4 regions of the Burkholderia cepacia ATCC 25416 genome follow, and region 3 is predicted to be linked to each of the others. Evidence: predicted binding sites of a transcription regulator. Region 3 holds the regulator's gene; each other region holds the start of a gene.
The links. Region 3 encodes HrcA, which represses chaperone genes, less so after heat shock. Its sites were predicted from a motif close to TTAGCACTCNNNNNNNNNGAGTGCTAA; they were not measured.

Region 1: the regulator HrcA is predicted to act here: its motif matches at 4,336-4,362, upstream of groES (co-chaperone GroES).
Region 2: the regulator HrcA is predicted to act here: its motif matches at 2,553-2,579, upstream of groES (co-chaperone GroES).
Region 4: the regulator HrcA is predicted to act here: its motif matches at 5,418-5,444, upstream of rpoH (RNA polymerase sigma factor RpoH).

The regions. Positions count from the first base shown of each region.
Region 1 covers NZ_CP012982.1:965,715-973,472, reverse strand. Annotated here, with positions in the region: gene APZ15_RS21760 (hypothetical protein) at 1-36, opposite strand, end outside; gene APZ15_RS21755 (DUF6697 family protein) at 84-455, opposite strand; gene APZ15_RS21750 (hypothetical protein) at 882-2,174, opposite strand; gene groL (chaperonin GroEL) at 2,360-4,000, opposite strand; gene groES (co-chaperone GroES) at 4,013-4,303, opposite strand; gene APZ15_RS21735 (lipase family protein) at 4,446-5,729, opposite strand; gene APZ15_RS21730 (class II aldolase/adducin family protein) at 6,110-6,790, shown strand; gene APZ15_RS21725 (sigma-54 interaction domain-containing protein) at 6,921-7,758, shown strand, end outside.
Region 2 covers NZ_CP012981.1:1,765,146-1,772,903, reverse strand. Annotated here, with positions in the region: gene APZ15_RS08010 (hydroxymethylpyrimidine/phosphomethylpyrimidine kinase) at 1-311, shown strand, start outside; gene groL (chaperonin GroEL) at 499-2,139, opposite strand; gene groES (co-chaperone GroES) at 2,186-2,479, opposite strand; gene APZ15_RS07995 (response regulator transcription factor) at 3,139-3,909, opposite strand; gene APZ15_RS07990 (hypothetical protein) at 4,050-4,247, opposite strand; gene APZ15_RS07985 (GntR family transcriptional regulator) at 4,452-5,135, shown strand; gene APZ15_RS07980 (EAL domain-containing protein) at 5,427-6,320, opposite strand; partial or broken gene APZ15_RS40795 (YadA-like family protein) at 6,325-7,758, opposite strand, start outside.
Region 3 covers NZ_CP012981.1:1,599,601-1,607,358, forward strand. Annotated here, with positions in the region: gene glnE (bifunctional [glutamate--ammonia ligase]-adenylyl-L-tyrosine phosphorylase/[glutamate--ammonia-ligase] adenylyltransferase) at 1-300, shown strand, start outside; gene recN (DNA repair protein RecN) at 440-2,089, opposite strand; gene APZ15_RS07305 (NAD kinase) at 2,109-3,011, opposite strand; gene hrcA (heat-inducible transcriptional repressor HrcA) at 3,143-4,165, shown strand; gene hemH (ferrochelatase) at 4,313-5,386, shown strand; gene APZ15_RS07320 (RNA-binding S4 domain-containing protein) at 5,383-5,790, shown strand; gene APZ15_RS41690 (hypothetical protein) at 5,762-5,923, opposite strand; gene grpE (nucleotide exchange factor GrpE) at 6,280-6,825, shown strand; gene APZ15_RS07330 (thioredoxin family protein) at 6,836-7,246, shown strand; gene dnaK (molecular chaperone DnaK) at 7,394-7,758, shown strand, end outside.
Region 4 covers NZ_CP012981.1:409,904-417,661, forward strand. Annotated here, with positions in the region: gene ftsY (signal recognition particle-docking protein FtsY) at 1-82, shown strand, start outside; gene maiA (maleylacetoacetate isomerase) at 166-810, opposite strand; gene ybiB (DNA-binding protein YbiB) at 1,005-1,979, shown strand; gene leuA (2-isopropylmalate synthase) at 2,360-4,006, shown strand; gene APZ15_RS01935 (nuclear transport factor 2 family protein) at 4,149-4,532, opposite strand; gene APZ15_RS01940 (acyloxyacyl hydrolase) at 4,578-5,147, opposite strand; gene rpoH (RNA polymerase sigma factor RpoH) at 5,506-6,441, shown strand; gene cydP (cytochrome oxidase putative small subunit CydP) at 6,815-7,099, shown strand; gene APZ15_RS01955 (cytochrome ubiquinol oxidase subunit I) at 7,089-7,758, shown strand, end outside.

The DNA.
Region 1 (7,758 bases), on a different replicon from region 3:
GCCGATCACGTGTTTCCAGAACGTCAGGCCAAGCATGATTGCTCCTTGATGAAAGGCGACCGGGAGGGCGTGCGCTGCGCGCGTCAGCAGCGCTTGAGCTTCAGCACGCGCGAGATCTGCCCGGGCGTGAAGCCGCTGTTGCGCACGTAAGGCGCGCAGTCGAGCGGTGCGGTGAGCGATTCGCTGACGACGTACCGGCCGACGAAGCGGTACGCGTCCGTTTCCATCCTGATAAACACCGGGATCGCATCGCGTTGCGCGGCGAGCGTCCTGCCGGCCGCGCGCGCGGACGCGCTGCCGTCGCAGAGGATCACGTCGGGCGCATGCGGGTTGAGGTCCGTGCGCAGGCAGGCGGCCACGACCTTGCCGTTCTTGGTCGGCAGGAACGCCTGCTTGCTGCCGCCGCAGGCGGTGTGGATGAATTCGCGGGTGTACTGCTTGTCGATCTCGAACATGACCGGGCTCCGGTATCGGGAACTTCAGCGGGTTAAATCAGGGATGCAAAGCAATGTGACCGGATCGACATGCCGGATGCGGGCATGCCAGGCGATCGTTGCCGGGCTGGCGGATCGATGGCGCGACGTTGCGAGGGATGTTCCGCGGGAACACGCTTGCCCGCACGACGCGCGATCAACGCATCGACGTCGTGTTCAAGCGTGCACGGGAATGACTACGGCGCGCACCGTCCGCCTGCTGGCAGGACGGTGGCTCGGGAAAAAGAGAGACGCAGGCGTCCTGCCTGTCAGGCAGAAAAGCAACTCGGAGGGCGAGGACTTCGGATGCGCATGGTGCGTACTCGGTGATGGATGGCGAACACATTCTAGTGAACGCACGCGCGGCCGCAAGTAAAAAGGTCGTAAAGGTTGCGTGGCCGGTGCGTGCTACGTGCACTGCCAGAGGTGCGCGCTGGTGCGGCACGGCGCGCACCAGAACGTGTAGTTCGCGCCGCCGCTGCCCCACAGCCATTCGCCGCCGTCCGTTTGCGGAAAGTGGGAGTCGAGTTGCATGACGAATGACATCTTGCGGCCGCAATCCGGACAGTCGGGATACCACGCCGACTGTACCCACGACGGCGCGCCGCCGACACGGCTCAGGTTCTGCCGGCCGTTCGATTCGCCCCAGTCCTGCCGTGTCCAGCGTGCCGGTGCGGCGAAGAGCGCAACGTCGGCCTCCACGAATGCGGCCGCCGGATACTCGGGCTGGATCGCGATGTCGCGTTGCTGCGACGGGTGCGCGCAGGCGTTGCCTGCGTCGTCGTGCCGGTGGAACAGCGGGCCGTCGCTCTCCCAGCCGACGCACGACAGGCAGGTGTCGAACGATACGGGCGTCGCGCTGTCGATGCCGGCTGCCGCGGGTTGCGGTAGCGTCAGCAACCGATGCAGCGGCTCGTGACACAGGCCGCATCGATGCGTCGACACGCCGCCGAAGCGCGCGCCCGATCGATGCGAATCGCGTGCGTGCCAGGTCGGGTGATGCGCGTCAATCTCGCGTTTCCACTTCGGCATCTCGCGGAGCCTCGGCGCACGCAGCGTCGGGCCGAAGTCGATGTGTAGCGGCGACTCGCCATGCAGCGCGCGCAACGTGTCGTGTTCCTGCGCATAGCCGGCAGACATGAGCCAGTTGGCGCACTTGCCCGGATCGTCGGAAAACAGCCGCGCCGCCGCGTCGCGAACGGCCGCAGGGTGTCGCGAATGAAGCAGCGCGACGGCGCGTGCGTGCGCCGCGCCCCTGTCAATAGGGGTCTCGGCAAGCCGGCCGCGCCATGCATCGATCGTCGCCGGATCGAGCATTCGCCACGCGTTGTCCTCGTAGTACAGGTGCGGCGACCGCTTCGCGGTCACAACGTCGAGAAACACGTCCCAGTGACCGGCAAATACCTGCGGCGCCTGTATTGCCGCGCTCGACAACACGCTCGCGAGCCGCGTGTTCCATGCGCCGTCGCGGACGCGTTGCCACGCTGCGGCGGTGACGTTCGCGAAAGCGGTGTCGTCCATCAGGTCGAGTGCGGCGTCGAGGAAGGTCGCATGCGACAGCTCGCGATCGAACGAAGCGATCACGAGGTCGGCGAGTGCCGCCGGGTTGTCGCGCCGCAGCGCCAGCATCCGCGACATCGGATCGTTGCCGGTCCAGCCGAGGCGTTCGTAGTCGTCGAGAATGGTTTGTACGGTCGGCATGGCGTGGACGGCGGGGCGGCGGACGGGCGTTCATCTTACCCGAGCGTGCCGGCGGCCCGCCACGCCGCCCGTTTTTGCCAGTCCCATGCAAAAAACGCGTGACGACTTTCGTCGCCACGCGTTGCCTGCGTTTCGCTGTGCGTGCCGGTCGCGCATGCCGGCGAACCGGCATACGCGTCGGGTCATCAGAAATCGAAACCCGGCCCGCCCGCACCCGGGCCACCCGGCGCAGCCGCCGGTGCCGCATCCTTCGGTGCTTCGAACACGGTTGCGTCGGTCGTCAGCAGCAGCCCCGCGACCGACGCCGCGTTCTGCAGCGCCGTGCGCGTGACCTTGGTCGGATCGAGCACGCCCGACTCGACGAGGTCGCCGTATTCGCCCGTCTGCGCGTTGTACCCGAAGTTGCCCGAGCCGTCGGCCACCTTCGCGACGACGACGCTTGCTTCCTCGCCCGCGTTCGTGACGATCTGGCGCAGCGGTTCCTCGAGTGCGCGCAGCACGATCTTGATGCCCGCGTTCTGGTCGGCGTTCACGCCCTGCAGTTCGCGGATCGCCTGCCGCACGCGGATCAGCGCGACGCCGCCGCCCGGCACGATGCCTTCCTCGACGGCCGCGCGCGTGGCGTGCAGCGCGTCGTCGACGCGGTCCTTCTTCTCCTTCACCTCGATCTCGGTGGCCCCGCCGACCTTGATCACTGCAACGCCGCCCGCGAGCTTCGCGACGCGTTCCTGCAGTTTCTCGCGGTCGTAGTCCGACGTCGCTTCCTCGATCTGCACGCGGATCTGCTTCACGCGCGCCTCGATGTTCTTCGCATCGCCCGCGCCGTCGATCACCGTCGTGTTTTCCTTGCCGACCTCGATGCGTTTCGCCTGGCCGAGTTCCGCCAGCGTCGCCTTCTCGAGCGTCAGGCCCGTTTCCTCGGCGATCACCTGGCCGCCGGTCAGGATCGCGATGTCTTCGAGCAGTGCCTTGCGGCGGTCGCCGAAGCCGGGCGCCTTCACGGCCACCGTCTTCAGGATGCCGCGGATGTTGTTGACGACCAGCGTCGCGAGCGCTTCGCCTTCGACGTCTTCCGCGATGATCAGCAGCGGCCGGCCCGATTTCGCGACCTGTTCGAGCACCGGCAGCAGGTCGCGGATGTTCGAGATCTTCTTGTCGTGCAGCAGGATGTACGGGCTTTCGATCTCGGCGATCTGCTTGTCGGGATTGTTGATGAAATACGGCGACAGGTAGCCGCGATCGAACTGCAGCCCCTCGACGACATCGAGCTCGTCCGCGAGCGACTTGCCGTCCTCGACGGTGATCACGCCTTCCTTGCCGACGCGGTCGATCGCTTCCGCGATGCGCTGGCCGATCGATTCCTCGCCGTTCGCGGAGATCGTCGCGACCTGCGCGATTTCCTTGCTCGTGGTGGTCGGGCGGCTGATCTTCTTCAGCTCGTCGACGGCCGCCGCGACGGCCTTGTCGATGCCGCGTTTCAGGTCGAGCGGATTGAGCCCGGCCGCGACGTACTTCTGGCCTTCGCGGACGATCGCCTGCGCCAGCACGGTGGCCGTCGTGGTGCCGTCGCCGGCCGCATCGCTGGTGCGCGACGCGACTTCCTTCACGAGCTGCGCGCCGATGTTCTGCAGCTTGTCCGCGAGTTCGATTTCCTTCGCGACCGACACGCCGTCCTTGGTGACGACCGGCGCGCCGAAGCTGCGTTCGAGCACGACGTTGCGGCCCTTCGGCCCGAGCGTGACCTTCACCGCGTTCGCGAGAATGTTCACGCCTTCGGTCAGCCTGGCCCGTGCGACGTCGCTGAAAATGATTTCCTTCGCTGCCATGATTGCGCTCCGTTACTGGTTGACGACTGCGACGATGTCTTCCTCGCGCAGCACGAGAAACTCGGTGCCGTCCAGCTTGACGGCCTGGCCCGCGTACTTGCCGAACAGCACGCGCTCGCCGACCTGCAGGTCGGGCACGATGCGCTGGCCGTCCGCATCCTTGCGGCCGGGGCCAACGGCGATCACTTCACCCTGGTCGGGTTTTTCCGCGGCGCTGTCGGGGATCACGATGCCCGACGCGGTGGTGGTTTCCTGGTCGAGTCGCTTCACGATCACGCGGTCGTGCAAGGGGCGTAGGCTCATAGGTTCGTCCTGTGCTGTTCTGTCGAGATTGGCTGGCACTCTTTGGAAGAGAGTGCTGACGAGTATAAAAATGCGCGGCGGCGCGATCCAATAACGGATTCGGAAATGCATTCGCGCCGGCGTGCAAAGCGCGCGGCGCGCGTTACCGCGACACGGCCTGCTGCGCGGCGGGCGTGCAGACCGGGTGGATCGTCTCGCCGGCAAGCACGCGCTTCACGAACGGGATCGAATCGGCGAGCGACGCGTTCACGGTGCCGTTGTGTTCGCGGCCCGCATACAGGTGCGCTTCGACGGTCGTGCCCGCCGCGCACGCGTCCTTCGCGAGCGCGAGTTCGAGCGGCGCGAGCCCGTCGTCCGCGCCCGCGCCGATGAAGACGGGCGTCGCGATCTTCAGCGTCGGGTACGTCAGGTACGCGTCCCACCACGCTTTCAGCCGGGCATCGCCGCCGGGCTTCACGGTGTTCACATGCGTGAGGTGCGCGAGCGCCGCATCGTCCTCGAGCGACGCGAGGCAACCGATGCGCGCCTGTTCGAGGATCGGCAACGCCTGGTCGGTCAGCACTTCGTCGGCGCGCAGCGACGGGTCGATCTGCTGGGCGGAGAGCACCGAGTAGAACTCGTACGCGAGTGTCGGATCGACGCGCTCGGGATCGCGCCGGTAGGCACTGTCGAACTTCGGCAGCGACGCGAGCGTGGCGGGCGATGCGTTGTAGATCGTCCCGGTGGCGACGGTCGCGCGGATCGCGAGTTCGGGCGCATACGCGGGCGCGTAGCCGGCCGCCGCGAACACGGCCGAGCCGCCCTGCGACTGGCCGACGAGCACGACCTCGTTCGCGAGACCCGGCACGCCGCCGAGTACCGCGCGCACGCTGTCGAGCAGCGTGTAGCTGTTCGAGCGGTTGTTGAGCTGCGGATTCGGGCCCGGCGTGCCGAGCCCCTGATAGTCGGTCGCGACGACGGCGAACCCCTGCTGAAGCCACGCGTTCAGGTAGCGCACGTCGCGATACGAGCGGCCGAACCACGACGGCGCGCAGATGTCGGCCATCCCGAACGTGCCGTGCGCCCACGCGACGATCGGCCAGCCGCCGGCGGGCGGCGTGCCGCGCGGCACGAACAGCGCACCCGACACGGCGATCGGCGTGTGACCGCCGACACCGTCGGTCGACGCATAGAGGATCCGCAACTGGCGCGCCGCGCTCGCGAGCCCGAGCGTCGCGGGCAGCGGCTCGGTGCGCAGCAGCGCGCCGGGCGTCGCCGGAATGTCGCGGTCCCACGTGTAGAACGCGGACACGCGGCCGTCGCCCTGCAGCGGGTCGGGCGCGGGAACGCGGCCGGGCGAAGCCGCGTGCGAGAGGAAAGACGATACGGCGAGCGCCGAAGCCAGCAGTGCGCGCGCGGCGCAGCCGCGCAGGGGGAGGAGCGTCATGGTCGGATGGAGGTCGATGAGATCGGATCGGAAGCGCCGGACGGTGCATGGCGCGGGCCGAGCACGACGCAAGTTTCGAACCAGCGCATCTGTTGCATGTGCGGCGCGCGGCGCGACGGGCCGTTGCGTCGTACCGCGTGTGCCGCACGCATGCGCCGGCTGCGCGTCGCGCAGCAATCCGGGCCGGCGGGCTGTTGCTCCCGCAACAAAGGCCGGTGCACGGATCGTGCCGTGTGCATCGTGCATGACCGGCCCGCACCGCGGCGCGGGCGTTCGATGCGGGCGCGCCCGGCTGGCACGATTGCTGCTGATCCGGTCGGCGTGTGTCGCGACGTTGCGTTGCGATTCCCTCCGTCCACCCGATCAAGGAAACCATCCTCATGTCCGTTACCCCAACCATCGACAGCGGCGAACTCGTGGCATTCGTCGAGCGTGCCACGCGCGAATTCACGCAGGCCGCACGCGTGCTGAAGGACACGCGCACGCTGTCCGCGACCAACACGTTCCAGGCGTTCCAGCGCGTGCCGGGCACCGAGCTCGTCGTCGCGCTGTCGGCGCCGAGCCCGTGGGCCGCCTCGCAGGAAATCCAGCCGGTCGTCGTGACGTTCGACGGCGACGTGCTGCATGGCGACGCACGCGCGGGCGGCAACGGGCCGCGTTATGCGGACGTGTTCCGCGAGGCGCCGGACGTCGGTGTCGTGATCCACGTGCACGGCCCGTATCTCGGCGCATGGGCGAGCGCGCATCGCCCGCTGCCGATCCGCTATGCGCCGGCTGCGCGCTACACGCGCGCCCGCGAGATTCCGGTGTACGTCGATCGTCGTCCCGGCGAGCCGCGTTTCATCGTCGACACGATCCGCCGCGACCCCGAGGTACCGGCGATCATCGAGGCGAACGGCGGTGCAACCTTCTGGGGAAAATCGATCCTCGACGTGTCGAAGTACATCCTGATCCTCGAGGAAGCCGCGTATTTCCAGGCGCTCGCGGAGCCGCTCGGCGGCTCGCTCGAGTTCGGGCCGGGCGCGCTCGAGCAGCAATGGAAGATGACCGGTCTCGCGTGACATCGCGTGAGCTCGCGCGGCGGCCGGCGCAATCCGGCCGCCGTCATACCGATAGCTCGATGAATTGGTTCATCCCCGGCGCGCGCCTTGCTATCGTCGAACCTTCCCCGTTCAACACGCCGGTCGTGCCATGGCCATCTTCAGTTTGCCGGACCCGAATTCGCATGCGATCACGATCCGTGCGAAGGCGCTGACGTTCGACGATCCCAAATCGCGGGTGCTGCTCGAGCGCATCCAGCTCGTCGCGCCGAGCGACGCGACCGTGCTCGTCACCGGCGAGAGCGGCACCGGCAAGGAGCTGATCGCGCGCCTCGTGCACTCGCTGAGCGAGCGCCATGACGGCCCGTTCGTGGCGGTCAACTGCGGCGCATTCTCCGAGACGCTGATCGAAAGCGAGCTGTTCGGCCACGAACGCGGCGCGTTTACCGGCGCGATCAACAGCCAGCCCGGCTGGTTCGAATCCGCGAATCGCGGCACGCTGTTCCTGGACGAGGTGGGCGACCTGCCGCTGTCCGCGCAGGTCAAGCTGCTGCGTGTGCTGCAGGAGCGCGAGGTGACGCCGGTCGGCTCGCGCAAGACCGTGAAGATCGACGTGCGGCTCGTCGCGGCGACCAACGTGAATCTCGAAGCCGCGGTGCGCGCCGGCAATTTCCGCGAGGATCTTTACTACCGGCTCAACGTCGTGAAGCTGAGCCTGCTGCCGCTGCGCGAGCGCCTCGGCGACATCGCGCCGCTGATCGAACACTTCATCGACACCTATGCGAAGCGGCTGCGCGTCGCCGCGCCGACGCTCACGGACGCCGCGCGCGCACGGCTGCACGCGCACGCGTGGCCGGGCAATATCCGCGAACTCGAGAACGTGATCCACCACGCGGTGCTGATCTGTGCGGGTGGCGCGATCGATGTGGGCGACCTGCAGTTCTCCGCGCTGTCGCTCGCGCCCGATGCCGACGACCCGCGCGCCCCGG
Region 2 (7,758 bases), 170 kb from region 3:
TCGTCAACACGCTGTACGGCGAAGAAGGCCAGTTGCGCGAGGACATGTGGGATCGTTCGCCGCATCGGCTGATGGGCATCACCGACACGCTGGGCGCGGCCATCGCGGCACTGCTCGCGAACGGCCAGGAGCCGCCCGAAGCGGTTCGTGAGGCACAGGAATACCTGTACCAGGCCGTGCGTGACGCGTTCCGGCCCGGCATGGGCGCGTATTTGCCCGACCGGTTCTTCTGGGCGCGCAGCAATGAAGACGCGGATACCCCGCCGGCGGTGAAGGTCGACCCGGTGCCGAGGACGTCGCACCGGCATTGAGCCGGACACGGCGGGCACGTCCCGCCGTCGCGGCGAACTCGCAGCGCGATCCTTGCCGCACCCGGCCGTCCCGCGCCCGCCGCCGATTCAACGGCACCAATAAAAAAAGACCCGCATCGCTGCGGGTCTTTTCTTTTGGCTGGAACGCGCATCGCTGCGCGCTCCGGACACCATCGACCGAAGTCGATTACATGTCCATGCCCATGCCGCCCATGCCGCCCGGCATGCCGCCCGGCATCGGTGCGTCTTCCTTCGGCAGTTCGGCAACAGCTGCGTCCGTCGTCAGCAGCAGGCCTGCAACCGAAGCTGCGTTCTGCAGTGCGGTACGCGTGACCTTGGTCGGGTCGACGACGCCGGCTTCGACCATGTCGACGTACTCGCCCGTCGCTGCGTTGTAGCCGTAGTTGCCCGTACCTGCAGCAACTGCCGCCACCACGACGCTGGCTTCTTCGCCGCCGTTCGTGACGATCTGGCGCAGCGGCTCTTCCATTGCGCGCAGCACGATCTTGATGCCGGCGTTCTGGTCGGCGTTCGCGCCGGTCAGGCCTGCGATCGCGGTGCGAGCGCGGATCAGCGCAACGCCGCCACCTGCCACGATGCCTTCTTCCACAGCTGCGCGCGTTGCGTGCAGTGCGTCTTCGACACGTGCCTTCTTTTCCTTCATTTCGACTTCGGTCGCTGCGCCGACCTTGATCACTGCAACACCGCCGGCCAGCTTGGCCACGCGCTCTTGCAGCTTTTCACGGTCGTAGTCCGACGTCGCTTCTTCGATTTGCGCGCGCACTTGCTTCACGCGTGCTTCGATGTTCACGGCTTCGCCTGCGCCGTCGATGATCGTCGTGTTTTCCTTGCCCACTTCGATGCGCTTCGCCTGGCCCAGTTCTGCCAGCGTTGCCTTCTCGAGCGTCAGGCCGGTTTCTTCGGCGATCACTTGGCCGCCCGTCAGGATCGCGATGTCTTCCAGCATCGCCTTGCGACGATCGCCGAAGCCAGGCGCCTTGACCGCAACGGTCTTCAGGATGCCGCGGATGTTGTTCACGACCAGCGTTGCGAGCGCTTCGCCTTCGATGTCTTCCGCGATGATCAGCAGCGGACGGCCAGCCTTCGCGACTTGCTCGAGCACCGGCAGCAGATCACGGATGTTCGACACCTTCTTGTCGTGCAGCAGCACGAACGGGTTGTCGAGGACGGCGACTTGCTTTTCCGGGTTGTTGATGAAGTACGGCGACAGGTAACCGCGGTCGAACTGCATGCCTTCGACGACGTCGAGTTCGTCGGCCAGCGACTTGCCGTCTTCGACGGTGATGACGCCTTCCTTGCCGACCTTGTCCATCGCTTCAGCGATGCGATCGCCGATCGACGTGTCGCTGTTCGCCGAGATCGAGCCGACCTGTGCGATTTCCTTGTTCGTCGTGCACGGCTTGCTGATCTTCTTCAGCTCGTCGACAGCCGCTGCGACTGCCTTGTCGATGCCGCGCTTCAGGTCCATCGGGTTCATGCCCGATGCGACGTACTTCATGCCTTCGCGAACGATCGATTGCGCGAGGACGGTTGCCGTCGTCGTGCCGTCGCCTGCGTTGTCGCTGGTCTTGGAAGCAACTTCCTTGACCATTTGCGCGCCCATGTTCTGGAGCTTGTCCTTCAGCTCGATTTCCTTCGCGACCGACACACCGTCCTTGGTGACCGTCGGGCCGCCGAAGCTGCGCTCGAGCACCACGTTGCGGCCCTTCGGACCCAGCGTGACCTTGACTGCGTTGGCGAGAATGTTCACGCCTTCGACCATCTTCGAACGGGCGGAATCGCCGAATACGACGTCTTTAGCTGCCATCTTCTAACTCCTTGAATTCTTGGGAATATGTACCGTCGGTGGACGCTTACTTGGCGTTGACCACGGCCATGATGTCTTCTTCGCGCATGACCAGCAGTTCGTTGCCGTCGACCTTCACGGTCTGGCCTGCGTACTTGCCGAACAGGACGCGATCGCCGACCTTCACGTCGAGCGCGATCGGGGCGCCCTTGTCGTCACGCTTGCCCGGGCCGACCGCCAGGACTTCGCCCTGATCCGGCTTTTCAGCAGCGGCGTCGGGGATCACGATGCCCGAGGCGGTCTTGGTTTCCTGATCCAGGCGCTTGACGATCACGCGATCGTGCAAAGGACGAAGGTTCATATTCACTCCTCTCTTGACTGAGATTGAAGAACGCTTAGGGAATCTGCCCGGCTTATCGCCCGGCAGAGAATTGTTAGCACTCTCGTGCAGCGAGTGCTAATTATATGGACGGGTTTTGACAAATTCAAGAAGGGGGAATGACGGTTTTTTTCGGGCCGGCGAAGCCCGCTCGACCTCGAACGTTGCTCACCCGAACGTGAACCCAGGGCAACCTCGACGAACCAGGAACACCCCCGATATGTCCTGCAAAAACAATAGCTTGGACATAAACCCGGGCGACAGCCCGAGAAACCGGGAAGACGCCGCGCGCCACTTGCTCGATCCGTCCCCACCGGAAAACCGCACGGCCACGATCCCTCAGGGATATCCCGCGTATCCGGGCAAACCCAGGCAAATTATATGGGGTACGGATACCCCACTGCGCTTGCGGGGAGGAAGCACTGCCCCGCATTCGTCCCCTCTGGACAAGAGAAGTTCATCATCTTGCTGCGCCATGGCTGGCGCACGGAATCGCACAGGACCCGGACGACCCGCCCGTCGACACGTCATGCATCGGATCCACGAAATCGCCGGCGCGAAGCGGGCTGCCCGCGCGATAACCGCCGAGAGCAGCCCGGATCACCTTCACACAATTAGACGGACGAATCTCCCGGAATTGTCTAAACCAGCGCGGAAGCAGGGCTCTCGACAATCGCACGCTGCGGGACCGGGCCGCGGGCCGCAAAATTCTCCGCCATCGAAAAGTCGTCGACCATATCGAGCCGGTAGCCATGCGTATACACGGCACTCAATTGAAGCCCGTTTTCCGGACGAAGCGCCAATTTTTGTCGAAGTCGATAGATATGCGTGTCGAGGCTCCGCGATGTTCCATCGAGCGCTCGCCCCCACGCCAGCGTCGACAGGGAATCCCGGGAAAGCACGCTCCCGATGTTGGTGAACAGGAAATTTGCCAGCGCAAATTCCTTTGCCGTCAAGTCGATGATCTTTCCGTGCACGGCGATTGTGCGCGCCAGCGGGTTCAACACATACGCTCCGACCTCGACCCTGCTGTCGGGTTTCTTGTTGCGGCCATTTCGACGCAACAGCGCGTTGACGCGAGCGGCCAACTCGATCTCGCGGAACGGCTTGCCGATGTACTCGTCGGCTCCTGCGTCCAGCGCGGCGGCAACGTCTGCTTCAAGCGTTCTCGCGGCAAGGAACAAAACGACCGGTTCGTCTCCGACGTTGGCCCGAATCCAGTGCAGCAAATTCAGGCCGTTGGCATCTGGAATTCGCCAATCGAGCACAATGAGTTCGACCCTCTCCTTTTTCAGAAACTGAACAGCCCGCGTGCTATCGCACACCCGGAAAATTTCCTGACCCGACCCGCGCAGCGCCCTTTCAAGGGCCGACGCCTGATCGTGATCCCCTTCCACTAACAAGATACTCATAACACCCCCAGCCTTCGTCGACCCGAATGATTTTCATCGCACTCCAAATCGATCGCCTGAATACACAGGTCTGAACTTATGTCTTGTTTTTGATAATGCCGACCGATTGAAACCAACCTCGCCTCACCCCAACATCAACCTCAAAATCCAGCGATACACGACCTTGCAACCTTGCCCGTCATCAACTTCTCCAAGTACCCGCTGTTCCGTGCCCAACACCAAAGAGCGGCGTCGACGATGCGGATTGGCAGACCGTCGCGAGCCTGCCAGGCAAGCCGGCGCCTGGATTGCCATTTCATGCCGGCCTCGATAGCGAACGACGCGTCGAGCAAACTCATGGCCCGTCCTGGCTTGAAATGGCGCATCCACATACCATGCCACTCAAATGTTACTGACATATCAGTAGGATATCGAGACACCTGCCAGAGATCAAAGGGGGGTAAACCCGTTCCTTGACCTTGCCCTTTTTAAGTCTCGAGTTGAAAACAAGGGGGGACCTGACTAATATGTTAGTGATATTCTTCAGGCAAACACTTAGGCAAATGAACGGACTGACTGGCAGTACCCTGGCCGAACAAGCCCACGATAAACTCGAGGAACTCATCGTCACGCTGGAGCTTGCACCCGGCAGCGTCTGGTCCGAGGCCTCTCTCGCAGAAAAGCTGAATACCGGGAGAACGCCGGTTCGCGAGGCCGCGCAACGACTGGCTGCGTCGCATCTCCTTCAGATCGTTCCACGACACGGCATCATGATCACCGTCCCGAACATTCATGATCAGTTGCTCGTACTCGAAACGCGCCGTGAACTCCAACGCCTCATCGCGCAACGCGCTGCACGGCGGTCATTGCCAGAGGAGCGCGAACAGATCCGCGAAATCGCCAAAAAACTCGACGCGGCAGGCGAATCTCGAGACGTCGTCGCCTACTTGAGATGCGTCTATGCGATCAATCAACTCATCGCGCAGTTTTCACGGAATCGGTTCGCCGCCGAGGCCATCGCGCCGTTACATGCCCTGTCGCGACGCTTTTACTTCATGTATCACAAGCAGCTGGATGATTTGCCGTCGGCGAGCCTGCAGCACACGAGAGTCGCGCGAGCAGTCGCTGCCGGTGACGAGCAGGAAGCCGGACGCTCATCCGATTTGATGATGGACTATATCGACGCATTCACGCGAGATTGCTTTACTCGCGACTTTGAACCGCATCACTCACGCGTATCGGCCTGATCGTACTTTTCGGTTTCGATTCGCGATATCGACTCAAGGTTGCGCCCTGTCCTTTCATGCGTCACATGGCACGTTCGATCCCGCGCCTTCGATGAGTCGAGCCTGCGCCTGTGCCCGGCAAATAATGCGCACGCTCGCTCGTAAGCGAGCCGGTTTTGACGCAACGGCATCATCCCCTGAAGGCATCGCATGGACACCCCGCCCATGTCGACCCGTCACGGAGTGCCACACTCGTCACGCCCTGCCAGGCCGCGGTCAAGTGGATTCCCCCTGAACAACAACGCCCTCGCTTCACCCCGGAATTCCGCATCGTTCGATCAATCGATCCACCTGCTCCTCTCGAACGGGTTCGGAGATGTAGTATCCCTGGCAATCAATCTGCATCATTTCTCTCAGCCACTCGAACTGAGCCCTGGTTTCGACACCCTCCACGACGACGTTCTTCTTCAAGCGGCTCCCAAGCTCGACGAGCGCTTCGACCATCGCTCTCGATTCGGCACTTTCATGAACGTCGCGCATGAAGGATCGATCCAGCTTGAGTGTATCGACAGCCAGGCCATGCAATTTGGTCAACGACCAGCACCCCGAACCAAAATCATCGATCGCAACGCTCGCCCCAAGATCTCGAATCGATGACACGGCCGCGGCAAGTGCCTCTATCGGGCCAGGATCGATGGACTCCGTCAGTTCAATCTGAAAATTCGCGGCACGGACGGCGTAGGAATCCAGAACGAGCGCCAGTCTTCTTGCCATTCCCGGCCGCGTGACTTCATGAGCGGGCAAATTGACGGACAGAGACAAATCGTCATAGCCGAGCGCAGCCCAACCGGCGAGCACGCGCGCGGACTCCTCGACCACATAATCAGTGAATCGGCCTGTCAGATGCGAATCTTCGACGAGGTCAATGAACGCCGCCGGCATCAACACGCCGCGCTCCGGATGCTGCCAACGTATCAATGACTCGAATCCGGACAACAATCCGGTCTGAAGGCGGAGCTTTGGCTGATAAACGAAAAAGAACTCCTTCCGCGCCAATCCACGCTCCGCGTCTTCGACAAGATCATCGGTATTGCAACGCACGGCCGCACCATCCACAGCGATCTCCAATGCACGCACTCGAAATTCCGGTGCCCGCCGATACGCCTTGCTCCCGCTCCGGGCTTTCAGTCGGCCGTGCGCGAACATGCAATTATTTCCACTGATACAGCATGCCGGCGCCGATCACCTTCTGACCGCCGCTGAAGCCGCCGTTGATCGACGCCTTCAGGTTGTCCGTGATGCGCGCCTGCATGTTGACCGCCATCGCCTTCTGGCCGAGGAAGGTCGACGTGCCCACACCCATCCCGAAGTTGGCGTCGCGATCGAGCTGCGGGATCGACGCCATCGCGCCGACGGCTGCGATACCCTGCTTCGCCATCTGGTCGGTCTGCTGCAATTGCGAACCCAGCGAGTTGATCTGCGCCTGCTGGCCCGACAGTGCCGTCGACAACGTCGTCTGCACCTGCGTCAGCTGGTTCACGTTCACCGCGTCGGTGCCTTGCGTACCCGGCGCGACGTTCGTGATCTGGCGCTGCTGCGTGTCGCTGCCGACCGACACCACGTTCGAGCGACCGCCGTCGTTCGAATTCGCGCCGATTGCCACCGAGTTCGAGCCGGCAGTGACGGTTGGTTTGTCGGAGCCGGTGCCGTTCATGTCGGCGGCGACGCCGGCGGTGTTCGTCGTGTTCGTCGTCATCAACGTGGAAAGCTGACTCAACTGGTTGTTGATGTTCGTCACGCCAGTCGACAGCGAGGCCACGCTGTTGTTCGTCGTGCTCAGGCCGGTGGACAGGGAACTGAGACCGGCCGCCGTCGATGTCGACAGCGCGTTGATCGCGGTTGAGGTCGAGGTGGACAGCGCAGACACGTTGCTATTGGTCGAGCTCAGGCCCGTCGACAGCGAGTTGATACCCGTCGAAAGTGATGCGACGTTCGTTGCGGTCGACGTCGACAGGTTGTTGACCGCCTGGTTCGTCGCGTTCAACTGGCTGCCGTTGATCGCGTCCGTGCTGGTGGCCGAGACCTGGCCGGCAGCGACGTTCGTGATCTGGCGTTCCGCGCCCGGCGCACCGACGCTCAGAACGCCCACCGGACTGGTGCCGGCGACCGAGTACGTGACGCCGCCGACCGTGACGCTCGACACCGCGACCGCATTGTCGGTGACCGCGTTCGCACCGAGCGCGATCGAGTTGGCGACGTTCGCGGTGGCGTTCGATCCGAACGCGAGCGCGTTGGTGGCGCTGGCCGTGGCGCCCGAGCCGTAGGCCTGCGCGCCGATGGCGCTGGCCGTGGCCTGGTTGCCGAGTGCGATCGTGTTGTCCGCTGTGGCCTGGCTCGAGTTGCCGAGTGCGAGCGCGCTGTTGCCGGTTGCCGTGCTCGCGTTGCCGAGCGCCACTGCGCCGGTACCGGTCGCCGTGTCGTTCGCACCCATCGCGACTGCGCCGGTACCGGTCGCGACGCTCGGGTCGCCGATCGCGACCGCGCCGTCGCCGCTCGCGGTATTGCCGGAGCCGATCGACACGGCCTTGCCACCTGTTGCCGATGCGCTTTGACCGATCGCGACCGAGCCGTCCGATTGTGCGTT
Region 3 (7,758 bases):
GTCGACATCGAATTCATCGTCCAGTACTGGGTGCTGCTGCACGCGTCGAGCGACGCCGAGCTGATCCGCAACACGGGCAACATCGCGCTGCTGCGCGAGGTCGCGCGCTTCGGGCTGATGGGCGAGGACGAGGCCGAGCGCGTCGGCGCGGCCTACCGGAAGTACCGGAAGCTGCAGCACAAGCTGCGGCTCGACGGGATGGAGAAGGCGCGGGTCGATCCGGCCGTGGTGGCCGACGAGCGCGCAGCCGTGACGGCGCTGTGGGCGCGCGTGTTCGGGACGGCTGAAACGGGCGTTTGAGTCGGGCGTTCGAATCGGACGTTCGAATCGGGTGTTCGAATTCGTGGAGCAGGGCGGGCGCAATCGGGCGAGCGGCCGTGCGGAAAAAAGACCGGCGCATGCGCCGGTCTTTTTGCATTCGGCCGATGCGATGCCCGCGTCAGGCCGCCAGCATTTCCTTCGCGTGCTTGCGCGTCGTGGCCGTGATCTCGAGCCCGCCGAGCATCCGCGCGACTTCCTCGATCCGGTTGGCGCGGTCGAGCGCGACGACCGTCGACACCGTGCCGCCGCGCTCGTCGGCGCCCTTCGCGACCTGGAAGTGGTGGTCGCCGCGCGCGGCGACCTGCGGCAGGTGCGTCACGCACAGCACCTGGCGATCGCGCCCGAGCTGGTGCAGCAGGCGGCCGACCACTTCGGCGACGCCGCCGCCGATCCCCGTATCGACTTCGTCGAAGATCAGCGTCGGCGTCGGGCTCGCCGCGCTTGCGATCACTGCGAGCGCAAGGCTGATCCGCGCGAGTTCGCCGCCCGACGCGACCTTCGCGAGCGGCCGCAGCGGCACGCCGGGGTGGCCGGCGACCCGGAATTCGACCTGCTCGAGCCCGTGCGGGCCGCCGTCGGCGAGCGGGACGAGCGCGACTTCGAAGCTTCCGCCCGCCATCGACAGTTCCTGCATGCCGGCCGTGACGGCCGTGCCGAGCGCCTTGGCGGCCTGCGCGCGCGCCTTCGACAGATGCCCGGCATCGGCGAGGTAGGCCTCTCGCGCCTTGGCCTGCGTCGCCTCGAGCGCACCGAGATCGGCGGCCGCGTCGAGCGCGGCGAGCTGCGCGCGGCGTGCCGCGTGTTCTTCGTGCAGCGTGTCGGGCGGCAACCGGAACTTGCGGGCGGTCGAGTGCAGCGCATCGAGGCGCGTTTCGACCTGCGCGAGCCGCTCGGGATCGAGATCGACGCGCTGCGCATAGTGCGACAGCGAGTAGACGGCTTCCTGCAGCTGGATCTCGGCCGGTTCGAGCGACGCGAGCGCGTCGCCGAGCGCGGTGTCGTAGTCGGCCAGGCTGCGCAGCTTCGACACGATCGCACCGAGCTGCGCGAGCATCGCGTCGTCGGCCTCGGACAACGCGTTGAGTGCGCCGCGCACGCCGTCGATCAGGTTCGCCGAATGCGACAGGCGCTTGTGCTCGTTGCTGACTTCGTCCCATTCGCCGGGCTGCGGCGCGAGCTTGTCGAGCTCGGCGAGCTGCCACGCGAGCTTTTCGCGTTCGAGCTGCAGCTCCCGCTCGTGCGCCTTCGCGGCCTCGATCGCCTGCGCCGCGTCGCGCCACACGCGCCACGCGCGCGCGACGTTCGCCGCATCGGCGACGAGCCCCGCGTGCGTGTCGAACAGCTCGCGCTGCGCGTCGGGCCGCATCAGCAGCTGGTGCGCATGCTGGCCGTGGATGTCGACGAGCATTTCGCCGAGTTCGCGCAGTTGCGCGAGCGTCGCGCTGGTGCCGTTGATGAACGCGCGCGACCGGCCGTTCGCGTCGATCACGCGGCGCAGCATCACGGTGTCCTCGGTGTCGAACGCGTGTTCGTCGAGCCAGCGCGCGACGCGGTCGTGCGGCGTGAATTCGGCGGTGATGTCGGCGCGGCCGCAGCCGGTGCGCACGACGCTCGCGTCGGCACGTTCGCCGAGCGCGAGGGCGAGGGCGTCGATCAGGATCGATTTCCCGGCGCCGGTTTCACCGGAAAAGACGGAAAAGCCGCTGTCGAATTCGAGATCGAGCGCGGCGACGATGACGAAGTCGCGGATCGAGAGGTGGCGGAGCATGGTGTCGGGCGGAGCGGCGTCAGGACGCCTTGTCGTCTTCGTTCGAGGCGTGTTCGTTCCAGTGCAGCTTCTTGCGCAGCGTCGCGTAGTAGCTGTAGCCGATCGGGTGCAGGAACGGCACTGTGTGCTTCGAGCGGCGCACCTCGATCGTGTCGTTCAGCTCGAGCGACGTGAACGACTGCATGTCGAAGTTCACGTTGACGTCGCGCCCGCCGACGATCTGGATCGCGATCTTCGAATCGTCGGGCAGCACGATCGGCCGGTTCGACAGCGCGTGTGGCGCGATCGGCACGAGCACGATGCCCTGCAGCTGCGGATGGAGGATCGGGCCGGCCGACGACAGCGCGTAAGCAGTCGAGCCGGTCGGCGTGGCGACGATCAGGCCGTCCGAACGCTGGTTGTACATGTACCGGCCGTCGACCGACGCGCGCAGCTCGACCATCCCGGAGAAGCCGCTGCGGTTCACGACGACGTCGTTGAATGCGAGCGCGTGGTAGATCGGTTCGCCGTCGCGCATGATCCGGGCCTCGAGCAGCGAGCGCTCCTCGCGCTCGAACTTGCCCGACAGGATCACCGGGACGAGTGCCTGCATGTCGGCCGCCGCGATATCGGTGATGAAGCCGAGCCGCCCGTGGTTGATCCCGATCAGCGGTGTCTTGTATGGCGCGAGCTGACGGCCGATGCCGAGCATCGTCCCGTCGCCGCCCAGTACGACCGCCACGTCGGCGCGCGCCCCGATTTCGGCCGGGGTCAGCGCCGGGTAGCCGGTGATGCCGATCTCGCGCGCGGTCTCGGCTTCGAAGACGACTTCGAAGCCCCGCTTGGCGATGCAGGCGGCCAGCGTGGCGAGCGGCTCGGCGATGTTCGGCGTGTTGCTCCGGCCGACGAGCGCGACAGTGTTGAACTGATTACCGGTTTTCATGCCGGCATTACACCATAGCTCGTTGACGAAAAGAACCGGCTGTGCGCTGACGGGGCCGGATCGGGTCGGCCCGCGCATCGGTGGCCGACGCCACTCGCCGCGGTCGCGCGGTTGCGCTAAAATTTTCCACCATGCTAGATCCTCGCGCACGAACCCTCCTGAAAACCCTGATCGAACGGTATATCGCCGACGGTCAGCCAGTCGGATCGCGCACGTTGTCCCGTTACTCCGGGCTCGAGCTGAGCCCGGCGACGATCCGCAACGTGATGTCCGACCTGGAGGAGCTCGGCCTCGTGTCGAGCCCGCACACGTCGGCCGGCCGCGTGCCGACGCCGCGCGGCTACCGGCTGTTCGTCGACACGATGCTGACGGTCGAGGTGCCGATCGACGCCGAGGCCGTCGCGCGGCAGGTGCAGAACACGCTGCAGGCCGGCGAGCCGCAGCAGCGCGTCGTGGCGGCCGCTGCGAGCGTGCTGTCGAACCTGTCGCAGTTCGCGGGCGTCGTGCTGACGCCGCGCCGCAGCCACGTGTTCAAGCAGATCGAGTTCATGCGCCTGTCGGACAAGCGCATCCTGCTGATCATCGTGACGCCCGAGGGCGACGTGCAGAACCGGATGCTCGCGACGCCGCGCGACTACTCGCCGTCGCAACTGACCGAGGCGTCCAACTACATCAACGCGCATTTCGCCGGACTGTCGTTCGACGAGGTGCGCCGTCGCCTGCGCGACGAGATTGACCAGTTGCGCGGCGACATGACCACGCTGATGCATGCGGCCGTGACGGCCAGCACCGAGGTGCCCGACACCGAGGACACCGTGCTGATTTCCGGCGAGCGCAACCTGCTCGAGGTGGCGGATCTGTCGTCCGACATGGCCCGGCTGCGCAAGCTGTTCGACGTATTCGACCAAAAGACGGGCCTCCTGCAACTGCTCGACGTGTCGAGCCACGCCCAGGGCGTGCAGATCTTCATCGGCGGCGAATCGACGCTCGTGCCGATCGAGGAAATGAGCGTCGTTACCGCCCCTTACGAGGTGAACGGGCAGATCGTCGGCACGCTCGGCGTGATCGGCCCGACCCGCATGGCGTACAACCGCGTGATCCCGATCGTCGACATCACCGCGCGGCTGCTGTCGCTCACGCTGAGCCAGCAGTAGCCTGCGAGCGCCAGCCCGATCCCGCCCCGTCATCGTGCCGCGGCGCCGCGTGCGCCGACAGTCGGCCGAACGGCCAGCCGACCGGCGCGAGGCGGCCCGCTATAATTGAGAGCCGTCCGGTCCCGTGCCCCGAGCACGTTCTTGCCCATGCGTTTCGATCTTGAGCCGCCTTCGAGTATCGCGGCTGCCCATCGCATCGGCGTGCTGCTGATCAATCTCGGCACGCCCGATGCGCCCACGCCGCGTGCCGTGCGGCGCTATCTGGCCGAATTCCTGTCGGATCCGCGGGTCGTCGAGATTCCGCAGGCCGTCTGGCAAGTGCTGCTGCGCACGCTGATCCTGCCGCTGCGCGGCCGCGCGTCCGCGAAGAAATACGCGGCCGTCTGGATGCCCGAGGGCTCGCCGCTGCGCGTGCATACCGTGCGCCAGACCGACGGCGTGCGGCACCTGCTCGCGTCGAACGGTTATCAAGTGCAGGTCGACTACGCGATGCGCTACGGCAGTCCGAACATTTCGCACGCGCTCGCGCAGTTCAAGCGCGCCGGCGTCGAGCGCGTGCTGCTGATGCCGATGTATCCGCAATACTCGGCGTCGACCACGGCCACCGCATTCGACGCCGCATTCGACGCGCTCTCGCGCATGCGCAACCAGCCGGAGGTGCGCACGATACGGCACTACGCAGACCATCCGGCCTATATCCACGCGCTGGCCGAGCAGGTGCGCCAGTATTGGGCGCAGCACGGCCGGCCGGACTTCGCGGCCGGCGACAAGCTCGTGCTGAGCTTTCACGGCGTGCCGAAGCGCACGCTCGACCTCGGCGATCCCTATCACGACCAGTGCCAGCAGACGGGCGCGCTGCTGATGGCCGCGCTCGGGTTGTCGACGACCGAGTGCCGCGTCACGTTCCAGTCGCGTTTCGGCAAGGCCGAATGGCTGCAGCCTTATACCGCGCCGACGCTGCGCGAGTTCGGCGAGGCCGGCGTACAGCGGGCCGACGTGTTCTGTCCCGGTTTCACGGCCGATTGCCTGGAGACGATCGAGGAGATCGGCATGGAGGTGCGCGACGAGTTCCTCGCCGGTGGCGGCAAGGCATTCCACCGGATTCCGTGCCTGAATGGCGCGCCCGCGTGGATCGGCGCGCTCGGCGAGATCGTCGCCGAGAATCTGCAGGGCTGGCCGGTCAAGGCCGCGCAGCCCGAAACGGTGGGTGAGGTGCGATGAATTACAAGATTTCGACCGAACCGGGCGCGAAGCTGCGCATCGACAAATGGCTGTGGGCGGCCCGGTTCTTCAAGACGCGCTCGCTTGCGACCGATGCGGTCGACAAGGGGCACGTGAAGATCGGCGGGGCTGCAGTCAAGCCGGCGAAGGAAGTGCGCGTGGGCGACGAGGTCGAAATTGCGATCGACGGCGTCGTCTGGCACATTGCCGTACTCGGCGTGTGCGACGTGCGCGGGCCGGCGAGCGTCGCGCAGACGCTTTACGAGGAAACGGAAGCGGGGCGGGCCGCACGGCTCGCCGAACTGGAGCGGCGCCGCACGTATCGCGAGCCGGCGGCCGAATTGCACGGCCGGCCGACGAAGCGCGACCGGCGCATCATCGACAGATTTTCTGGTGGGAGCTGAACATCTGGTCGAACGTCGCCCGCGCGCTCCCGTATTCGGTCGTGCGGTCGGTGACGGCTCCCGACAGGCAGATGGTGGTGGTGCCGGCAATGAGTACCAGCGCGACCACCGATATCGCAAAGGTCAGTTTCACGGTACTCCCCTCGAGAAGGGGTGAAAACGGCGCCAGGTGGTGGTTGTAAGGCGTCGGTCAGCTAAGGGTAAACACGCTTTTCCGACGCTTGAGTGGAGTGTAGTGCAGCGGGACTGTGCCAAGCTAGTACTTGCCAGGTAAGCGTTGTTACAGCCCGTTTCGCCTGCTTTGGCGGACTATGCGTGCGATGCACCGGTGCGACGCGCGGTTGTTTCGCGGCATTGGAGAATGCCGGCGAATAACCCTCTTGAAATCGCAGTTTTCACCCTTATTTGCACCAGCAATGTGCGGTGCCGCCGGGTATACGGTCCGGCGGTTGCCGATTTGGCTTCAACCTCTAATCGACTTTCAGCGACATGGAAAACACGCAAGAGAACCCGTCTACCCAATCGGCCGAAGATATCGGCAGCGAGAAGCAGGCGGCGCAAGGCGCTGCTCCCGCCGCCGAAGCAGCCGACGCGGCGCTCGCGGAGGCTCAAGCCAAGGTCGCCGAGCTGCAGGAGAGCTACCTGCGGGCGAAGGCCGAGACCGAGAACGTCCGCCGCCGCGCGCAGGACGACGTCTCGAAGGCGCACAAGTTCGCGATCGAGAGCTTCGCGGAGCACCTGCTGCCCGTGCTGGACAGCCTGGAAGCGGCCGTCAACGATACGTCCGGCGACATCGCGAAGGTGCGCGAAGGTGTCGAGCTGACGCTGCGCCAACTGACGAGCGCACTCGAGAAGGGCCGCGTCGTCGCGATCAACCCGGTCGGCGAGAAGTTCGATCCGCACCAGCACCAGGCGATCTCGATGGTGCCGGCCGAGCAGGAGCCGAACACCGTCGTCACGGTGCTGCAGAAGGGTTACACGATCGCCGACCGCGTGCTGCGTCCGGCGCTCGTCACCGTCGCGCAGCCGAAGTAAGGGCGTCGCGATGGGGCCCGCCGGCGTCGATCCGGCCGCATTTGACGCGTTCGACATGCAGGCGCTGGACGCCGGCACGTTCGACGCGGCGATCGACGGCGCGGGGGACGCGCTTGCGGTGGTGTTCTTCTGGGGCGTCGACTGCTTCAACTGCGAGATCGCGAAGAAGGCGATGCTCGCCCAGCCCGACGCCATCCGCGCGCTGGGCTTGAAGTGGTTCCATTGCAACGTGTACGAACACCACCAGCTGGGGCGCCGCTTCGGGCTGCACGGTGTGCCGACGTGGTTCTTCTTCCACCGCGGCAAGCGGCTCGGCCGCGCGACGGGCTGGCATGGCCTCGCGCAGTTCCAGGCGGCCGTGTCGGCGGCGCGCGCGAAAATCGCAGCGGCGGGCAGCGATCCCCTAGCCGGCGGCGATTGAAAAAATTTAATATCCGCATCGCTCGGCGGGTCTTGAAAACGGATCGGCCGGACGCATTTCGGGAACAGAGTTGAATTCTGGCGCGCGAAACCGCCCCAAAACGCGGGGTTTTGCGCAGCAAACAAGCATTTCTGGAGATTAGGAAAAATGGGAAAGATCATCGGTATTGACCTCGGCACCACGAACTCGTGCGTTGCCATCATGGAAGGCAACCAGGTCAAGGTCATCGAGAACTCGGAAGGCACGCGCACCACGCCTTCGATCATCGCCTACATGGACGACAACGAAGTGCTCGTCGGCGCGCCGGCCAAGCGTCAATCGGTGACCAACCCGAAGAACACGCTGTTCGCAGTGAAGCGCCTGATCGGCCGCCGCTTCGAAGAGAAGGAAGTCCAGAAGGACATCGGCCTGATGCCTTACAGCATCATCAAGGCCGACAACGGCGATGCATGGGTCGAAGCGCACGGCGAAAAGCTCGCGCCGCCGCAGGTTTCGGCGGAAGTGCTGCGCAA
Region 4 (7,758 bases), 1.2 Mb from region 3:
CTACTTCATCGGCGTCGGCGAGAAGGTCGAGGATCTGCAGCCGTTCAGCGCGGTCGAATTCGCGGACGCGCTGCTCGGCTGAACACCACCGGCACGCATCGCACGGGGCGCCTTCGGGCGCCCTTTTTCATGCGCGCCCGGTCATGCATGCCGGGCGCACCGCGCTCATTCGGCGTCGGGCTGCGCGCCGGGCTCGGCGGCCTTGAACGCATCGAGCGTCGACGCGTGGTCGACGATCCGCTGGATCGTCGGATAGCGCGTCGTGTCGATCGAGAAGCGGTTCGCGTTGAACACCTGCGGCACGAGGCACACGTCGGCGAGTGTCGGCGTGTCGCCGAAACACAGCTTGCCGGTGCGCGGATCGCTCGCGAGACGGGTCTCGAGCGATTCGAAGCCCGCCTCGATCCAGTGCCGGTACCACGCGTTCTTCGCCTCTTCGGGCACCTTCAGCGTGTGCTTCAGGTACTTCAGCACGCGCAGGTTGTTGAGCGGATGGATTTCGCACGCGATCTGCAGCGCGACCGCACGCACATAGGCGCGATCGACCGGCTGCTTCGGCAGCAGCGCCGGTTCCGGATGGGTTTCCTCGAGATATTCGATGATCGCGAGCGACTGCTGCAGCGTCGCGTCGCCGTCGGTCAGCGTCGGCACGACCGCGTCCGGATTCAGCGCGCGGTACGCGTCCTTCAGTTGCTCGCCGCCGTCACGCAGCATGTGCACGGGAACATAGTCGAACGACAGCTGCTTCAGGTTCAGGGCGATCCGCACGCGGTACGACGCGGAACTGCGGAAATAGCTGTAAAGCTTCATGGGATGTCTCTCGTAGTCGTATTCGGCCGGCAACGGCACGGGCGCGGCGCAGCCGGCGCGCGCACCGCCGGGAAGCAGAGTGTAGCGCGCCGCGATGCGCCCCCCTTGCTTGCGTCGTCCGCGCCCGTGCGATACTCGGGCATTCCTCACCGCTCACAGCGCGGCCCGATGCCGGCCGCCCGCCCCACGCCCCGATGACCGCTTCCCACGATCCCGCCGCCGTTCCGTTCCCGTGCGCCCGCTTCATCAAGGAAATCGGCCGCGGCCCGAACGGCGCACGCGCACTGTCCGCCGAGGACACGTTCGAGCTCTATCGCGCGATGCTCGACGCGCGCGTGTCGGATGTCGAACTCGGCGCGATCCTGATCGCCTATCGGCTGAAGGGCGAATCCGCCGACGAGCTGGCCGCGATGCTCGCCGCCGCGCAGGCGTCGTTCGAGCCCGTGCACGTACAGGACGCGGCGTTCCGTCCCGTCGCGATCCCGAGCTACAACGGCGCGCGCAAGCAGCCGAACCTCGTGCCGCTGCTCGCACTGCTGCTCGCGCGCGAAGGCGTGCCGGTGCTCGTGCATGGTGTCGAGCAGGATCCGGGCCGCGTGACGAGCGCCGAGATCTTCTCGGCGCTGTCGCTTGCTCCGTCGGCGTCGCACGATGCGATCGAGGACACGCTTGCCGAGCGCCGCGTCGCGTTCGCGTCGATCGAGGTGCTGGCGCCGCGCATCGCGCGCCTGCTGTCGATGCGCCGCGTGCTCGGTGTGCGCAATTCGACGCACACGCTCGTGAAGATCCTGCAGCCGTTCGCACCGGCCGGCCTGCGGCTCGTCAACTACACGCACCCGCCGTACCGCGACAGCCTCGCGCAGCTGTTCCGCGACCATCCCGACGCCGCGCTCGGCGGCGCGCTGCTCGCGCGCGGCACCGAGGGCGAAGCCGTTGCCGACACGCGGCGCCAGGTGCAGGTCGACTGGTTGCACGACGGCGTGTGCGACACGCTGATCGAGGCCGAGCGCTCGTCGACCGAAGCGCCCCCCGTCGCCCTGCCCGAATCGCGCGATGCGGCCACGACGGCCGCGTGGACGGACGCCGTATTGCGCGGCGAGGTGCCGGTGCCCGACACCGTCGCCCGCCAGGTCGCGACGATCGTGCAGATCACCCGCATCGCGCGCTGACGGCACGCCTGCGAACCGGCCCCGCGCGCCGGGCATTTGACACGCGGGCGCATCCTGGCATAGAGTTGCCGTCATGCGTTCCTTTCCGAACACCCTCCGAATTACCTCCGGCCGCCTAGCGCGGCCGCTATCGCTACGACTAGCCTAAGGCTGTCGTAGCGCCGTGTGCTGTCCGCACGGTCCCTCCCAGCAGTTCCTCGCAGTACCCCTCTCGCAGTTTTTACAACCCGAAGTCGTCAGCATTCGTCCGTCTATCCGTCGGCCGATTCGCGAAGATCATCCGCATCCGCAGCGCGCTCGCGTGCCGCGGAGCGAGGCAGCGCCAACCGTCGCCCATGCCGCCCGTCTTCGCTCGCGACTTGAGACCCGAGGTCCAGAAGATGCAGCGCAATCCGCAAGACAAGTACCGTCCGTTCGAGCCCGTCCGCCTCAATGGCCGCAAATGGCCGTCGCGCACCATCGAGCGCGCGCCCGTCTGGATGAGCACCGACCTGCGCGACGGCAACCAGTCGCTGATCGAGCCGATGAGCATCGAGCAGAAGCTCGAATTCTTCGAGATGCTGGTCGCGATCGGGTTCAAGGAGATCGAGGTCGGTTTTCCGTCGGCGTCGCAAACCGACTTCGATTTCGTCCGCAAGCTGATCGACGACAAGCGGATTCCCGATGACGTGACGATCGAAGTGCTCGTGCAGGCGCGCGAAGACCTGATCGCTCGCACGTTCGACGCGCTCGAAGGCGTGCCGCGCGCGATCGTGCACCTGTACAACGCGGTCTGCCCGTCGTTCCGCCGCATCGTGTTCGGGATGTCGAAGGCCGACGTGAAGGCGCTCGCGGTCGACGGCACGCGCATCATCAAGGAGCACGCCGTCGCGCGCCCCGACACGCAGTGGACCTTCCAGTACTCGCCGGAAACCTTCAGCATGACCGAGCTGACGTTCGCACGCGAGATCTGCGACGCGGTCGCGCAAACCTGGCGCCCGACCCGCGACCATAAGATGATCGTCAACCTGCCGGCCACCGTCGAAGCCGCGAGCCCGAACGTGTTCGCCGACCAGATCGAATGGATGGACCGCAACCTCGCGTATCGCGACAGCATCGTGCTGTCCGTGCATCCGCACAACGACCGCGGCACGGCGGTCGCGGCGGCCGAGCTCGCGCTGCTCGCGGGCGCCGACCGCATCGAGGGTTGCCTGTTCGGCAACGGCGAGCGTACCGGCAACGTCGATCTCGTCACGCTCGCGCTGAATCTCTACACGCAGGGCATCGATCCGGGCCTCGATTTCTCCGACATCGACGCGGTGCGCCGCGTCGTCGAACGCTGCAACCAGATTCCGGTGCATCCGCGCCACCCGTACGCGGGCGACCTCGTGTTCACCGCGTTCTCCGGTTCGCATCAGGACGCGATCCGCAAGGGCTTCGCGCAGCAGCGCCCCGACGCGCCGTGGGAAGTGCCGTACCTGCCGATCGACCCGGCCGACCTCGGCCGCAGCTACGACGCGGTGATCCGTGTCAACAGCCAGTCCGGCAAGGGCGGCGCGACGTTCCTGCTCGAACGCGGGATGGGCTTCACGCCGACGCGGCGCGTGCAGATCGAATTCAGCCACGCGGTGCAGACGCTTGCCGACGCGTCGGGAGAAGAAGTGACGGGCGACGCGATCTGCGCGCTGTTCGCGCGCGAATTCTTCGACACCGACGGCCCGGCCGCGCGCCACGGCAACGGCGCGCGCTGGCAGAACCGCGAGATCGCGACGGCGCCCGCGGCGGATATCGCACCCGACGATGCCGTGCGACGTTTGGCCGCGGCATTCGCAGCCGCCGCCGGCGTCGCGATCGACATCGCTTCGTGCGAACACGCGCGCACGACGGACGGGCGGATCGCGGTATCGGTGGGCTGCCGGGTCGGCGATGCGCCGCTGCGGCACGGCGTCGGCCTGCACGCCGATGCGGCGGGCGCCGCGCTCGATGCGCTCGTCAGCGCGATCAACCGCTCGGCCTGGCACTGCGCGGATCGCCGCGCGGCGGCCTGACGGACGGTTCCGTTTCAGGGTTCAAACGTCAGCGAGCGGTGCGTGACCGCTCGTGCGCCGCGCGATCCGCGCCGCACGAGGCAGCAAAAAGCGGCCCAGGAGGCCGCTTCGATCGGGACATGAAAACGGGCGCCACGCGCGCTCATGTCTCGGTCGCGCACCGCGTCGCCTGCCACGCGAACAGGCTCCAGCGGCCCTGTTCGTGGGTGTGGACGGAGGTATACGCAATCGGGAAGACCAGGCCGCCGTTGTTCGTTTCCATCTCGATCAACGCACGCCCGGTGACGACGCAGGTTTCATCGCCGACGGGCAGCACGTCCTGCGACTGGATTTCGATCTGGCGATAGCGGCGGCGGCCGGCGACGATGGCGTCGATGAACTGCTGCTTGGTTTCGCGTTTGCCGTTGGTGTGCACGAAGAACACCTTGTCCGACAAAAGCGCGCCGAGCGCCTCGCCGTCGCCGTCCACCATCGCCCGGAACCGATCGCGCTCGAGCGCGCGGATCGCATCGATCACCTTCGCCATCGCCTGACTCCTCGGCAACGCGCACGCCGTGCGCGGGCGTGCGGATCAGAAGTTGTACTGCACGTAGAACTGGTGGAAATTTATACCAGGATTCGGCTCTTTGATACCCGCGTTAGACACATGTTCAAAACGGTAGCCGACCTGATACTGTTGCCGTTGGCCGAACTGCACCCCCACCCCCGCGGTCGGCGAGAACTGGAACGCGGTCCCCAGCGAGAAATGATCCGAGATCGTCGGGTGCGTCAGCAGCCGGACGCCGCCGCCAGCCTCGATGAACGGGCGAATCTCCCCGGCGCTCTTGATGAAGCGGAACAACGGCGTCACGCCGAATTCGCCGATGCTGCCGTGAACGTTGCCGCCCGTGTGCCAGTAGCCCGCGTGCCCTTCCACGACGAACGCGAAGTGCCAACCGCCCATTTCCCACCAGTTCCAGCCCGGATCCCACACCACGCCGAGATCGCCCTTGTCGACCCCGTGGCGATCCGAAAAACCGCCGCCCGCCTGAATCCCCCATCGATCCGCGAATGCCGCACCCGATCCTCCCAGAAGGGACGCCGCCAGCATCGCGTGCAGGACAAGCCGGCTGCGGGGCCGGCGATTCTTCTTATTGTTCATCTGACACTCCAACTTTGTGGGTTGAATGGAACCTGCCGCTTCGGCCGGCTCGAGCGAAGTGAATGGTATGGTAAAGGACTTTTCGGATCGGCATCACGAAGCGAAATGGCTTCCTTCCAAAACAACAAAAATTGAAATCGTCTACTGATTACCATCTGAAACAACGGCTTACGGAACTTCGCGTCGCCTCCCCTGTCGCAGAATAGACTATCGACTCGACTAACTCGATAGAAAAACGGGAACTCCGATGCCCACGCTTGCTCTAAGGAATTAGCACTCAGCTTGCGGGAGTGCTAAGATGCCCCACGGAATCTCATTCGAGACCGGGGGTTTGTCCCTGATTCCAAAGGAGTTTTTAGTGAGCAACGCCCTGACCCTCCCGAACACCCTGAGCCCGGCGCCGGCCAAGGCCGAATCGGCAGGCTCGCTGGCGCTCGCAGCTCAATCGATGTTGCCGGGCCAGCTTGGCAACATCGACGCGTATATCCAGGCCGTCAATCGCATTCCGCTGCTGACGGCAGAAGAGGAACGCCAGTACGCGACCGAATTCCGCGAAAACAACAATCTCGACTCGGCACGCCGCCTCGTGCTGTCGCACCTGCGGCTCGTCGTGTCGATCGCGCGCAACTATCTCGGGTACGGCCTGCCGCACGGCGACCTGATCCAGGAAGGCAACATCGGCCTGATGAAGGCCGTGAAGCGCTTCGATCCGGCCCAGAACGTTCGTCTCGTGTCGTACGCGATCCACTGGATCAAGGCCGAGATCCACGAGTACATCCTGCGCAACTGGCGCATGGTGAAGGTCGCGACGACGAAGGCGCAGCGCAAGCTGTTCTTCAACCTGCGCAGCCACAAGAAGAGCATGCAGGCGATGACGCCCGAGGAAATCGACGGCCTCGCACAAGAGCTCAACGTCAAGCGCGAAGACGTGACCGAAATGGAAACGCGCCTGTCGGGCGGCGATATCGCGCTCGAAGGGCAAGTCGAAGACGGCGAGGAGTCGTACGCACCGATCGCCTACCTGGCCGACTCGCACAACGAACCGACCGCCGTGCTCGCCGCGCGTCAGCGCGACTCGCTGCAGACGGACGGCATCGCGCAGGCACTCGACGCGCTCGACGCGCGCAGCCGCCGCATCATCGAGGCACGCTGGCTGCATGTCGACGACGACGGCTCGGGCGGCTCGACGCTGCACGATCTCGCCGCCGAGTTCGGCGTGTCGGCGGAACGCATCCGCCAGATCGAGGCGAGCGCGATGAAGAAGATGCGCACCGCCCTCGCCGAATACGCATAAATACCGGCGATTCGGAAAGCTTCATCGAAAACCGCTGCCTGACCGGCAGCGGTTTTTTTTCGCCCGACTTTTTCACCGGTTTTTAGCCGGTTTATCCCTCGCCTCTCCGCCCGCTTCTTCGCTCATTTCTCCGTCGATCAATTGACCTGTTTAATCAGGTATTGGACGGTTCGCGGGCCCCTTCCGCATAACCTTGATCTGCCTCAAGTTTCGGCCCGTGTTTCGCGACGGTCTGCCGCAGCGCAGCACTCGGCATCGGAAAGCAGTCCTTTTAAAATTGGCATGTCAGGCGCAAAAGGATTAAAACAGCTTCACGGCCGTCATAAATCCGACGTAAAGTCGCCCCCAATCCGACGTAAATCGATTCAGGATAATCGCCTTGATCTCGATCAATAAAGAGCCTGCGCCGCCTCCCCCGCGGCCGGCCGGCACGATCGGCTGGCGTGCGCGCATCGCCGCATGGGCACGCGGCCCGACCCTCGCCCGCGACATCAGCCTGGTGCTGATCGTCAAGCTGATCCTCCTGATGTCGCTCAAATACGCATTCTTCAATCATCCGCAGGCCGAGCACATGTCGCTTCCGCCTGCCGCCGTCGCCGAGAAGCTGCTCTCGGTGCCGGCGCCTGCACCCACCGAGGGAGACCACCATGATAAGTAGCGAAGTCGTCGATCTGTCGCGTCTGCAGTTCGGCATCACGGCGCTCTACCACTTCCTGTTCGTGCCGCTGACGCTCGGCCTGTCCTGGCTGCTCGTCATCATGGAAGCCGTCTACGTGATGACCGGCAAACAGGTCTACAAGGACATGACCCAGTTCTGGGGCAAGCTGTTCGGGATCAACTTCGCGATGGGCGTGACGACCGGCATCACGCTCGAATTCCAGTTCGGCACGAACTGGTCGTACTACTCGCACTATGTCGGCGACATCTTCGGCGTGCCGCTCGCGGTCGAAGGCCTGATGGCGTTCTTCCTCGAATCGACGTTCGTCGGCCTGTTCTTCTTCGGCTGGAACCGCCTGTCGAAGGTCAAGCACCTGATGGTCACGTTCCTCGTCGCGCTGGGCTCGAACCTGTCCGCGCTGTGGATCCTCGTCGCGAACGGCTGGATGAACAACCCGGTCGGCGCCGAGTTCAACTACCAGACGATGCGCATGGAGCTGACGAACCTGTTCGACGTGCTGTTCAACCCGGTCGCGCAGGTGAAGTTCGTGCACACCGTGTCGGCCGGCTACGTGACGGCCGCGATGTTCGTGCTCGGCATCTCGTCGTGGTACCTGCTGAAGAAGCGCGACACCGACTTCGCGCTGCGCTCGTTCGCGG